One region of the Weizmannia sp. FSL K6-0777 genome, then DNA from elsewhere that is predicted to be linked to it. Evidence: a T-box and tRNA genes for the amino acid it is inferred to sense, from the RefSeq annotation. Region 1 holds a T-box; the other holds one or more tRNA genes.
What was found. The T-box of region 1 lies ahead of trpS (tryptophan--tRNA ligase). A T-box ahead of a tRNA ligase gene usually reads a tRNA of that ligase, here a tRNA-Trp.

Region 1 (4,433 bases):
GAGAGCAGAGCGTCTTTTTAAAGCAGAGCCTTTATCCTTTGCGACTCACCGAGATTGGGAGAGCAGGGTGTCTTTTTAAAGCAGAGCCTTTATCCTTTCCGACTCGCCGGGGGTGGGAAAACGAAGCGTCTTTTAAAGCAGGCCTTCTTCCTTTTCGACGTGGTGGGATTGGGGTTCTTCTTTTTACAAGCGAAGTGCAATCTTTATTTTCTACACAGCGGAATCCGGAAAAGAAGGAATAATTTAACTGCCCCCTGCCTATACTGAATGACAAACAGAGTATACGGGGGGTTATCCATGCTGTATCTTCACGATATATGGGTCAACTGGTTCGAGGGGGAGGAAAACAGTTATAATGTCTGCCCATTCCATGAGTGGCGGAGGGACGATGTGATTGAACTGCTGGACCAGGTGCCGCTTTTATTTGTGGACACGCTTTTATACGAGTACATTGAAAACGATTTGGCTGAACTGCCGCAAACTTTGCTGAATGATGTTTTCCAGAAGGCGGTTTTGCGCAAAAACCATGAACGAATCCAGCTGGAATATTGTTTTGTCGTGACGGATGGAAAAGGGATTTTGGCGGTGGATACGATCGGCTATACGCTGCCGATCCGCAAAAGCCGGCTGATTCCGAGGCAGGAACAGCTTGTCTATGAAATGATCGAAGGGCATGAACCGGTGTCCTATCCGTTTGAAAACCGCAGCAATCCGAAAGAACATCATATTTTATCCCCGTCGCCGGAATGCATGCAGGGGCTGACAAGAAGGGAACGACAATTAAAGCAGCTGTTATTTATGGCGCTCGACCAGCTCTATTCCTCGAAAAATACGGCGGAAGTGCGGTACTGGTATACAGAGTGGTGCCCGGAGCAGTATGAACACATCCAGTTTATGCCTTTTGAAGATGCGTGGGAGCGGCTTTATGCAGAAACAAAAACAGGCTGGTCCAAAAAGCATGAACAGTTGTGCGAAAATATGATCAAAGGGCAGCCTTTTTTTGAAAAACTATGGGAACTGGAACACAATGAAAAAAGCGAACTGATGTAAAAACGAGTTGCGAAACCTCCGCAACTCGTTTTTTTCTTAATGGCGTTTTTTTCTGCCCAATCCCATCGCATTTTCCATTTTCCTCAGCATATTTCCGGCTACAATACTGGCTTTTTCCGCGCCTTCATCTAAAATCCGGTCCAGTTCCTCCGATTCAATCAGTTCATAATACCGTTTTTGAATCGGGGCAAGCCCTTCATTCACTACATCAACGAGATCCGCTTTAAACGCTCCATAGCCGACGCCGTCATATTTCCGTTCCAGCTCTTCAATGGTCAAGCTGCTGAAGTTGGAATAGATGTCGAGCAAATTGGAAATGCCCGGTTTCCGCTCTTTGTCGTATTTGACCACGCCTTCTGAGTCTGTAACCGCGCTTTTAATCTTTTTGTCGACCAGTTTCGGGTCATCAAGCAGCGAGATAAATGCTTTTTTATTCGGATCGGATTTGCTCATTTTTTTCGTCGGGTCCTGCAGCGACATAATCCTTGCTCCGGAATTGGAAAGCTTAATGTCCGGCAGCGTAAAAATTTCGAGGTAACGTTTATTGAACCTTTCCGCCAAATCCCTTGTCAGCTCGAGATGCTGTTTCTGGTCCTCACCGACCGGCACAAGATCCGTGCTATACAGTAGAATATCAGCGGCCATGAGCGGCGGGTATGTGAGAAGCCCGGCCGATACGCTTTCTTTCCCTGCAGATTTGTCTTTAAACTGCGTCATTCTTTCCAACTCGCCGACATAGGCAACGCATTGCAGCATCCATCCGGCCTGGGCGTGCGCCGGCACTTCCGACTGGATAAAGAGCGTCGCTTTGTTCGGGTCAATGCCGACTGCCAGATAAAAAGCGGCAAGGCTCCTGATGTTTTTGCGGAGTTCAAGGCGGTCTTGCGGGACGGTAATGGCGTGCTCGTCAGCAATGCAAAAATAGCAATTAAAGCTGTTCTGCAATTCCACAAACTGCTTCATTGACCCAAGATAGTTCCCGATGTGGATCGTTCCACTCGGCTGAATAGCTGAAAAAATCGTCCTCATTTTTTCTTCCTCCTAAAGCATGGATATTTTTCCAGAAAAATAAAAAACCCATTCATCCAAAATTAGGGACGAATGGGATAAATCCGCGGTGCCACCCTAAGTGCCCGGCAATACGGGCCGCTTAGTTCCAATACCATTGGAGCCTCGTTAACGCAAGGCGTACGCCGGAAACTAATGAGGCGGCCGCCCGTTCATCTCCGGAGCTCGAAAGCCCATTCCACCTGCAGGCATGTTTGTTTCCACCAGCCACAAACTCTCTGAAAAGCCATAAACAGATGTACTCTTCTTTCTCATCGCTTCTATATACCAGTATCATTATAATGAAAAGATGGAAAAATGTCAAAAATTGCTGTCCGCCAAGGCCCGCTTGTATGCAGGATTCCGCCTTTGCCTGATCGTTTTAAACGGCCAGCATTTCAGGACGAACTTTGCAGAAAAAGGGCAATGGCCATCATTACCATCATGAACACCCCGGTGAGAAAAGGCATGGAAACACGCAAGGTAATCAGCTTCGACAGCGGGCGGACGTCCTCCTCGTTAAATTTGGAAGACATTCTTTGAAACCCGTAAATAAACGCATCAAAAAAACCGGTTCGCGCCATCAAAACCGACGCGGCAAAAAGAATCAACAGTGCCCCGATCGTAAATGAAGTATTAATATAGCTAAGCAAATCGATCCGCTTATACACCAAAAAAGAAAAAAACAAAACAAGCAACTGGGAGGCCAGCAACCAGCAGACAAGCTTTTTGAACATACGCTCACCTACAAAATGATTTTCATTCATTATACAGGAACAAAAGAAAAGATGAAATAGCGGAAAATCTAAACCTAAATTAAAGTTAAATTAAATTTATTAAAATTAATGAAAAAATTATAAATACAACGGAACGCGGAAGTTAAGCGTTTGTTAACGCTTTCAAACAAAAAACATTGTTAAAAAACCTACCAAAGTTTATTCATTTTAATAGTTTTATTTAAAATTTTTTCAACCATTTGTAAGGGGTTACAATATTGAGATGACAATATCTTTTTGGTTTATTACTCCTTTTACGTAATTAAAAAAGATTAAAAAAACATGTACAAGAAAGTGAAATGTTAGTATAATTAAATTCGAAAAGTCGCTCGCTTTTCAGAAAAATAAAAAAAGGGTGGTTAGCTGATGAAGAAGTCAAAATTTTATGTGTTTATGACGCTGACTTTTGCCCTGTCGCTCGTCCTCGGCGCATGCGGCGGCGGAAGCAAAAACAGCAGTTCAGGCTCAAGCGGCGGTTCATCCAAAACCAAGCAAGTGCTGAATATGGATGAGACGGCTGAACTTCCGACAGGGGATCCGACACTTGCAACGGATGTCGCAAGTTTTACCGTTTTCGGTAGTACAATGGAAGGCCTTTATGTCGTTGGGAAAAACGATGAACTGAAGCTCGGGATTGCGAAAGCAGAACCGACAGTCAGCAAAGACGGCAAAACGTATACGTTTAAGCTCCGTGAAGACGCGAAATGGTCAAACGGCGATCCGGTTACGGCAAAAGACTTTGTTTACTCCTGGCAAAGGGCCGTGAATCCGAAGACAGGCTCACAATATGCCTATATTTTCGGAGGTGTCATTAAAAACGCCTCAGATATCATTGCCGGCAAAAAAGATCCAAGCACTTTAGGGGTAAAAGCGATTGATGACCACACATTGCAAGTCCAGCTTGAAAAACCGGTCCCTTACTTAAAATCATTGCTGGCTTTCGGCACGTATCTGCCGCTCAACCAAAAATTTGTTGAGTCAAAAGGCAGCAAGTTCGGGACAAATAGCGACAATATGTTGTTCAACGGCCCGTTCGTGTTGAAAGACTGGAACGGCACAGGCCTGACATGGAAATACGTGAAAAACCCGAATTACTATGACAAGAAACATGTGAAACTGAAACAGATCAATGTCCAGGTTGTGAAATCGCCAAGTACCGGGGTCAACTTGTACAATACGGGCAAAATCGACCGGACTGTTTTGAATGCTGAATACGCGAAACAATATAAAAACAACAAAGATGCGATGACAGTTCCGGAAGCTTCTGTTTTCTACTTCAAATACAATGAAGTCAGAAACGGAAAGAAAACCGCTCTGGCAAACAAAAATATCCGGATGGCGCTTTCAATGGCTTATGATAGAAAAGCATTTGTTAATACAGTGCTATCTAACGGGTCTTTCCCTGCAAACGGCTTAGTACCAAAAGACTTTGCAAAAGATCCGAAAAATGGCAAAGATTTCCGTACGGAATCCGGTTCTTACCTCCAGTATGATCCTGCAGAGGCAAAGAAATATTGGGAAAAGGGCTTGAAAGAATTAGGTACAAAATCATTGTCATTT
Region 2 (4,433 bases), 1.6 Mb from region 1:
ATCACGAAAAATTTTTACTCCTCAGAGCTGCTTTAGTAAATGCAAACCGAAATTCATCCCTTACCTTCTGCCCTTCACCGATTGAAGAGAGTGACTTCTTCCGGAAAATGAAAAAACGCTCCTTACTAGATTATAAGGAACGTTTTACCGAAAAACTGAAATGTGATCTTTTGATACCGGTGGTCGGGGTCGAACCGACACTCCCGAAGGAACACGATTTTGAGTCGTGCGCGTCTGCCAATTCCGCCACACCGGCATGATCCTATGAATCTCAAACAAAACTGTTTGTTATGTCACTTTTATAATTATATCCAGATCGTAAAAAATGTCAATAACCATTGTGTGAAAAAGGGAAGCAAAACAGCTCCCCTATTCACATATGATCTTCCTTCAGTTCACTTAGGATCTCATAAGACCGCAGCCGCTCTTCATGGTTGTAAATATGCGATACAAACATCAACTCATCGACCTGTGTATCATCCAAAAATTCTTCCATTTTCTCTTTGATTGTCTGTTTTGAACCGATAAAAGCATATTCAAGCTGACGCAATGCCGCTTCTTTTTCAAACGGAGTCCAAATCCCGTTCATGCTATCGACAGGCGGCTGCAGCGTCTGCGATTTTCCACGGATAACGCCGAGGAAAAACTGGTACAGGCTTGTTGCGATCCTTTCTGCTTCTGCATCTGTGTCAGCTGCTACGCCATTCACACACGCAATCACATATGGCTTTTGCAAATACTTGGACGGTTTGAAGTTCTCCCGATAAAGGTATAAAGCATCAAACAATTGCGCTGGTGCAAAATGGCTTGCAAACGAAAACGGCAGGCCGAGCCTGGCAGCAAGTGTGGCACTGTATGTACTTGACCCAAGAAGCCAAACCGGAACATCCACCCCTTCTGCCACGACGGCCCGTGCATACGTCCTGCGTTCTTTATCCGAGAGAAAATAGTTCATCAGTTCTTGGACATTATCCGGAAAATCCATTTCCCCGCCCCTTAAATTCCTTCTGAGCGCCGCAGCTGTCAATTGGTCTGTACCCGGCGCACGGCCAAGGCCGAGATCAATTCTGCCTGGATAGATGGAACCCAGTGTTCCAAACTGCTCAGCCACGACAAGCGGTGCATGATTTGGAAGCATCACACCGCCAGACCCGACACGGATGGTTTTCGTCCCTGCCGCTATATACCCGACTAAAACAGCCGTTGCAGAGCTGGCTACTCCCACCATATTATGGTGCTCCGCGAGCCAGTATCGTTTGTAGCCCCAATTTTCAACATGCTGTGCGAGGCTTAGGCTATTTTTAAACGAATCTGCCGGTGTCTTTCCAGATAAAACGGGGATCAAATCTAAAACCGAAAATGCAACGTCATTCAACTTTTTTTGACTACCCATTGTCCGCTTCCTTTCCTTCTACTCGTGAAGATAGATCTATTGTAAAATAACAGATTCCCAAAACAAAATGATTTGCCTAACCTGTCCGGTGTATCCCAATGATGAGAACGTTCGTTTATGATACTGAAATTAAGGGAAAATGCAATGAAAAACAGTGCTCGTATGATCGGACCCATGGGCGTTGGGTGTTTCGGGTACAAGCTTCCCAATAGAAGCAGCAGAAAGAGCATTGGTATCCAAACTTCATGAAGTTGGCGAAATGGAAAATAGACTGCTTGTTGAAGCAGTATGCATAACTGGATCAAGCGTTGGAAAGCCCCGTAAAAGTGAACAATCGAGAGAAAACCGGACCTTTTGAAGGAGGGGGTTAGCGATGCAAATTGGCATGGACTTATTAAAATTGATTATGGGCTTTCTTGCGCTCATTTTTTGTCTAAAATGTACCGGCGCCAAAAGCATTTCAAACCTTACGCCAATCGACTTCATCTGGAGCATAATGCTGTCTGAAATCGTCGGCAACGGCCTTTATGACCCAAGTGTAAAATGGTACTACATTCTTGTGATGCTTTCTGTTTAGGTCATCATTAAAATCATTTTTGACATCCTCATTTATCGCTATGATAAACTGGAAAAATTCCTTATCGGGGATAAAACGGTGATTATCGATAAAGGAAAAATTAACAAAGTCGTACTGAAAAAAAATAAAATTGATATGAATCAACTGTCGGAGTTATTGAGAAAGCAGGGCGTATTTTTGCTTGATGAAATTGACCAGGCCTATCTTGAAAAAGATGGGACGGTTACGGTGAAAAAAAGAAAAAACAACCCTAGTAAATAGTAGGCTGCCCAGTTCTGTTCTCATTATAAAAGGAAAATCTAAGATAGTATTTCCAAACCTTTCTTATTAGATCAATTCCCTTTTTGTACAAGTTAAAAAACTATAGATACTCACAAGTGTACGCTTTCAAGCAGCCACTTAAATTGGCCTCGGCTTCAATAATATAATTGCAATAAAAAAACGCTTCTCTTTATCTTGAGAAGCGTTCCATTTGGCATCAGCTTTCAATGTGATGCTATTATACCGGTGGTCGGGGTCGAACCGACACTCCCGAAGGAACACGATTTTGAGTCGTGCGCGTCTGCCAATTCCGCCACACCGGCATGATATGATGGAGGCGGCAACCGGAATCGAACCGGTGATAAAGGTTTTGCAGACCTCTGCCTTACCTCTTGGCTATGCCGCCATCAATGGAGCGGAAGACGGGATTCGAACCCGCGACCCCCACCTTGGCAAGGTGATGTTCTACCACTGAACTACTTCCGCATACTGGGCCAGCTGGATTCGAACCAGCGCATGACGGAGTCAAAGTCCGTTGCCTTACCGCTTGGCTATGGCCCAATAAATATGGGGCGGATGGTGGGAATCGAACCCACGAATGCCGGAGCCACAATCCGGTGCGTTAACCACTTCGCCACAACCGCCATCATAATGGCAGGGGCAGTAGGAATCGAACCCACACTGGAGGTTTTGGAGACCTCTGTTCTACCTTTAAACTATGCCCCTTTAAAAAATGGAGGGGGACGGATTCGAACCGCCGAACCCTGAGGGAGCGGATTTACAGTCCGCCGCGTTTAGCCACTTCGCTACCCCTCCATATTGCGTGGTGCCGGCCAGAGGACTTGAACCCCCAACCTACTGATTACAAGTCAGTTGCTCTACCAATTGAGCTAGACCGGCCAAATGGTGGCTCGGGACGGAATCGAACCGCCGACACAAGGATTTTCAGTCCTTTGCTCTACCGACTGAGCTACCGAGCCACAATTATGTAAAATGGATGGCGGTCCCGACGGGAATCGAACCCGCGATCTCCTGCGTGACAGGCAGGCGTGATAACCGCTACACTACGGGACCTTTATATGTAAATTGCGGGGGCAGGATTTGAACCTGCGACCTTCGGGTTATGAGCCCGACGAGCTACCAGACTGCTCCACCCCGCGATGATAAAATGGTGGAGGATGACGGGATCGAACCGCCGACCCTCTGCTTGTAAGGCAGACGCTCTCCCAGCTGAGCTAATCCTCCAGTTATAATGATGACCCGTACGGGATTCGAACCCGTGTTACCGCCGTGAAAGGGCGGTGTCTTAACCGCTTGACCAACGGGCCATATGGATCATGACGGAGAGCAAGGGATTCGAACCCTTGAGACAGCTTTTAGCCGCCTACACGATTTCCAATCGTGCTCCTTCGGCCTCTCGGACAGCTCTCCATGATGGCTCCGCAGGTAGGATTCGAACCTACGACCGATCGGTTAACAGCCGATTGCTCTACCACTGAGCTACTGCGGAATACAAGCCCGGCAGCGTCCTACTCTCGCAGGGGGAAACCCCCAACTACCATCGGCGCTGGAAAGCTTAACTTCCGTGTTCGGGATGGGAACGGGTGTGACCTTTCCGCCATCGCCACCGGACCTTAATGACAAAAATCATTATAACAAAGTTTTCATTTCTTATCAACAGGAATTATGTGATTCCCTGAAAACCGGATGGGAGAAAAAACTGTAAACGGAGAATGCGTTTTTACTTCTAACTTTGAGAATTGTCTAGCTCCAGCGCACCTTTTTCAAGGCGGCCTTCACTTTTCTATTTGGTTAAGTCCTCGATCGATTAGTATCCGTCAGCTCCACGCGTCGCCGCGCTTCCACCCCGGACCTATCAACCTGATCATCTTTCAGGGATCTTACCAGTATAAACTGTGGGAAATCTCATCTTGAGGGGGGCTTCATGCTTAGATGCTTTCAGCACTTATCCCTTCCGCACATAGCTACCCAGCGATGCCTTTGGCAAGACAACTGGTACACCAGCGGTGCGTCCATCCCGGTCCTCTCGTACTAAGGACAGCTCCTCTCAAATTTCCTGCGCCCGCGACGGATAGGGACCGAACTGTCTCACGACGTTCTGAACCCAGCTCGCGTACCGCTTTAATGGGCGAACAGCCCAACCCTTGGGACCGACTACAGCCCCAGGATGCGATGAGCCGA

Region 2: it has a tRNA-Trp gene. The T-box ahead of trpS (tryptophan--tRNA ligase) is inferred to sense a tRNA for this amino acid. The anticodon was not compared.

The regions. Positions count from the first base shown of each region.
Region 1 covers NZ_CP151971.1:1,041,491-1,045,923, forward strand. Annotated here, with positions in the region: gene NST70_RS04705 (YjbA family protein) at 298-1,050, shown strand; gene trpS (tryptophan--tRNA ligase) at 1,087-2,079, opposite strand; T-box leader at 2,141-2,382, opposite strand; gene NST70_RS04715 (DUF3899 domain-containing protein) at 2,496-2,834, opposite strand; gene NST70_RS04720 (peptide ABC transporter substrate-binding protein) at 3,240-4,433, shown strand, end outside.
Region 2 covers NZ_CP151971.1:2,622,230-2,626,662, forward strand. Annotated here, with positions in the region: tRNA gene NST70_RS12595 (tRNA-Leu) at 175-256, opposite strand; gene NST70_RS12600 (LLM class flavin-dependent oxidoreductase) at 374-1,393, opposite strand; gene NST70_RS12605 (hypothetical protein) at 1,767-1,970, shown strand; gene NST70_RS12610 (YetF domain-containing protein) at 2,019-2,231, shown strand; tRNA gene NST70_RS12615 (tRNA-Leu) at 2,473-2,554, opposite strand; tRNA gene NST70_RS12620 (tRNA-Cys) at 2,564-2,637, opposite strand; tRNA gene NST70_RS12625 (tRNA-Gly) at 2,643-2,717, opposite strand; tRNA gene NST70_RS12630 (tRNA-Gln) at 2,721-2,792, opposite strand; tRNA gene NST70_RS12635 (tRNA-His) at 2,800-2,875, opposite strand; tRNA gene NST70_RS12640 (tRNA-Trp) at 2,884-2,957, opposite strand; tRNA gene NST70_RS12645 (tRNA-Tyr) at 2,966-3,047, opposite strand; tRNA gene NST70_RS12650 (tRNA-Thr) at 3,056-3,131, opposite strand; tRNA gene NST70_RS12655 (tRNA-Phe) at 3,136-3,211, opposite strand; tRNA gene NST70_RS12660 (tRNA-Asp) at 3,230-3,305, opposite strand; tRNA gene NST70_RS12665 (tRNA-Met) at 3,318-3,391, opposite strand; tRNA gene NST70_RS12670 (tRNA-Val) at 3,401-3,476, opposite strand; tRNA gene NST70_RS12675 (tRNA-Glu) at 3,488-3,559, opposite strand; tRNA gene NST70_RS12680 (tRNA-Ser) at 3,573-3,662, opposite strand; tRNA gene NST70_RS12685 (tRNA-Asn) at 3,667-3,741, opposite strand; rRNA gene rrf (5S ribosomal RNA) at 3,748-3,863, opposite strand; rRNA gene NST70_RS12695 (23S ribosomal RNA) at 4,040-4,433, opposite strand, start outside.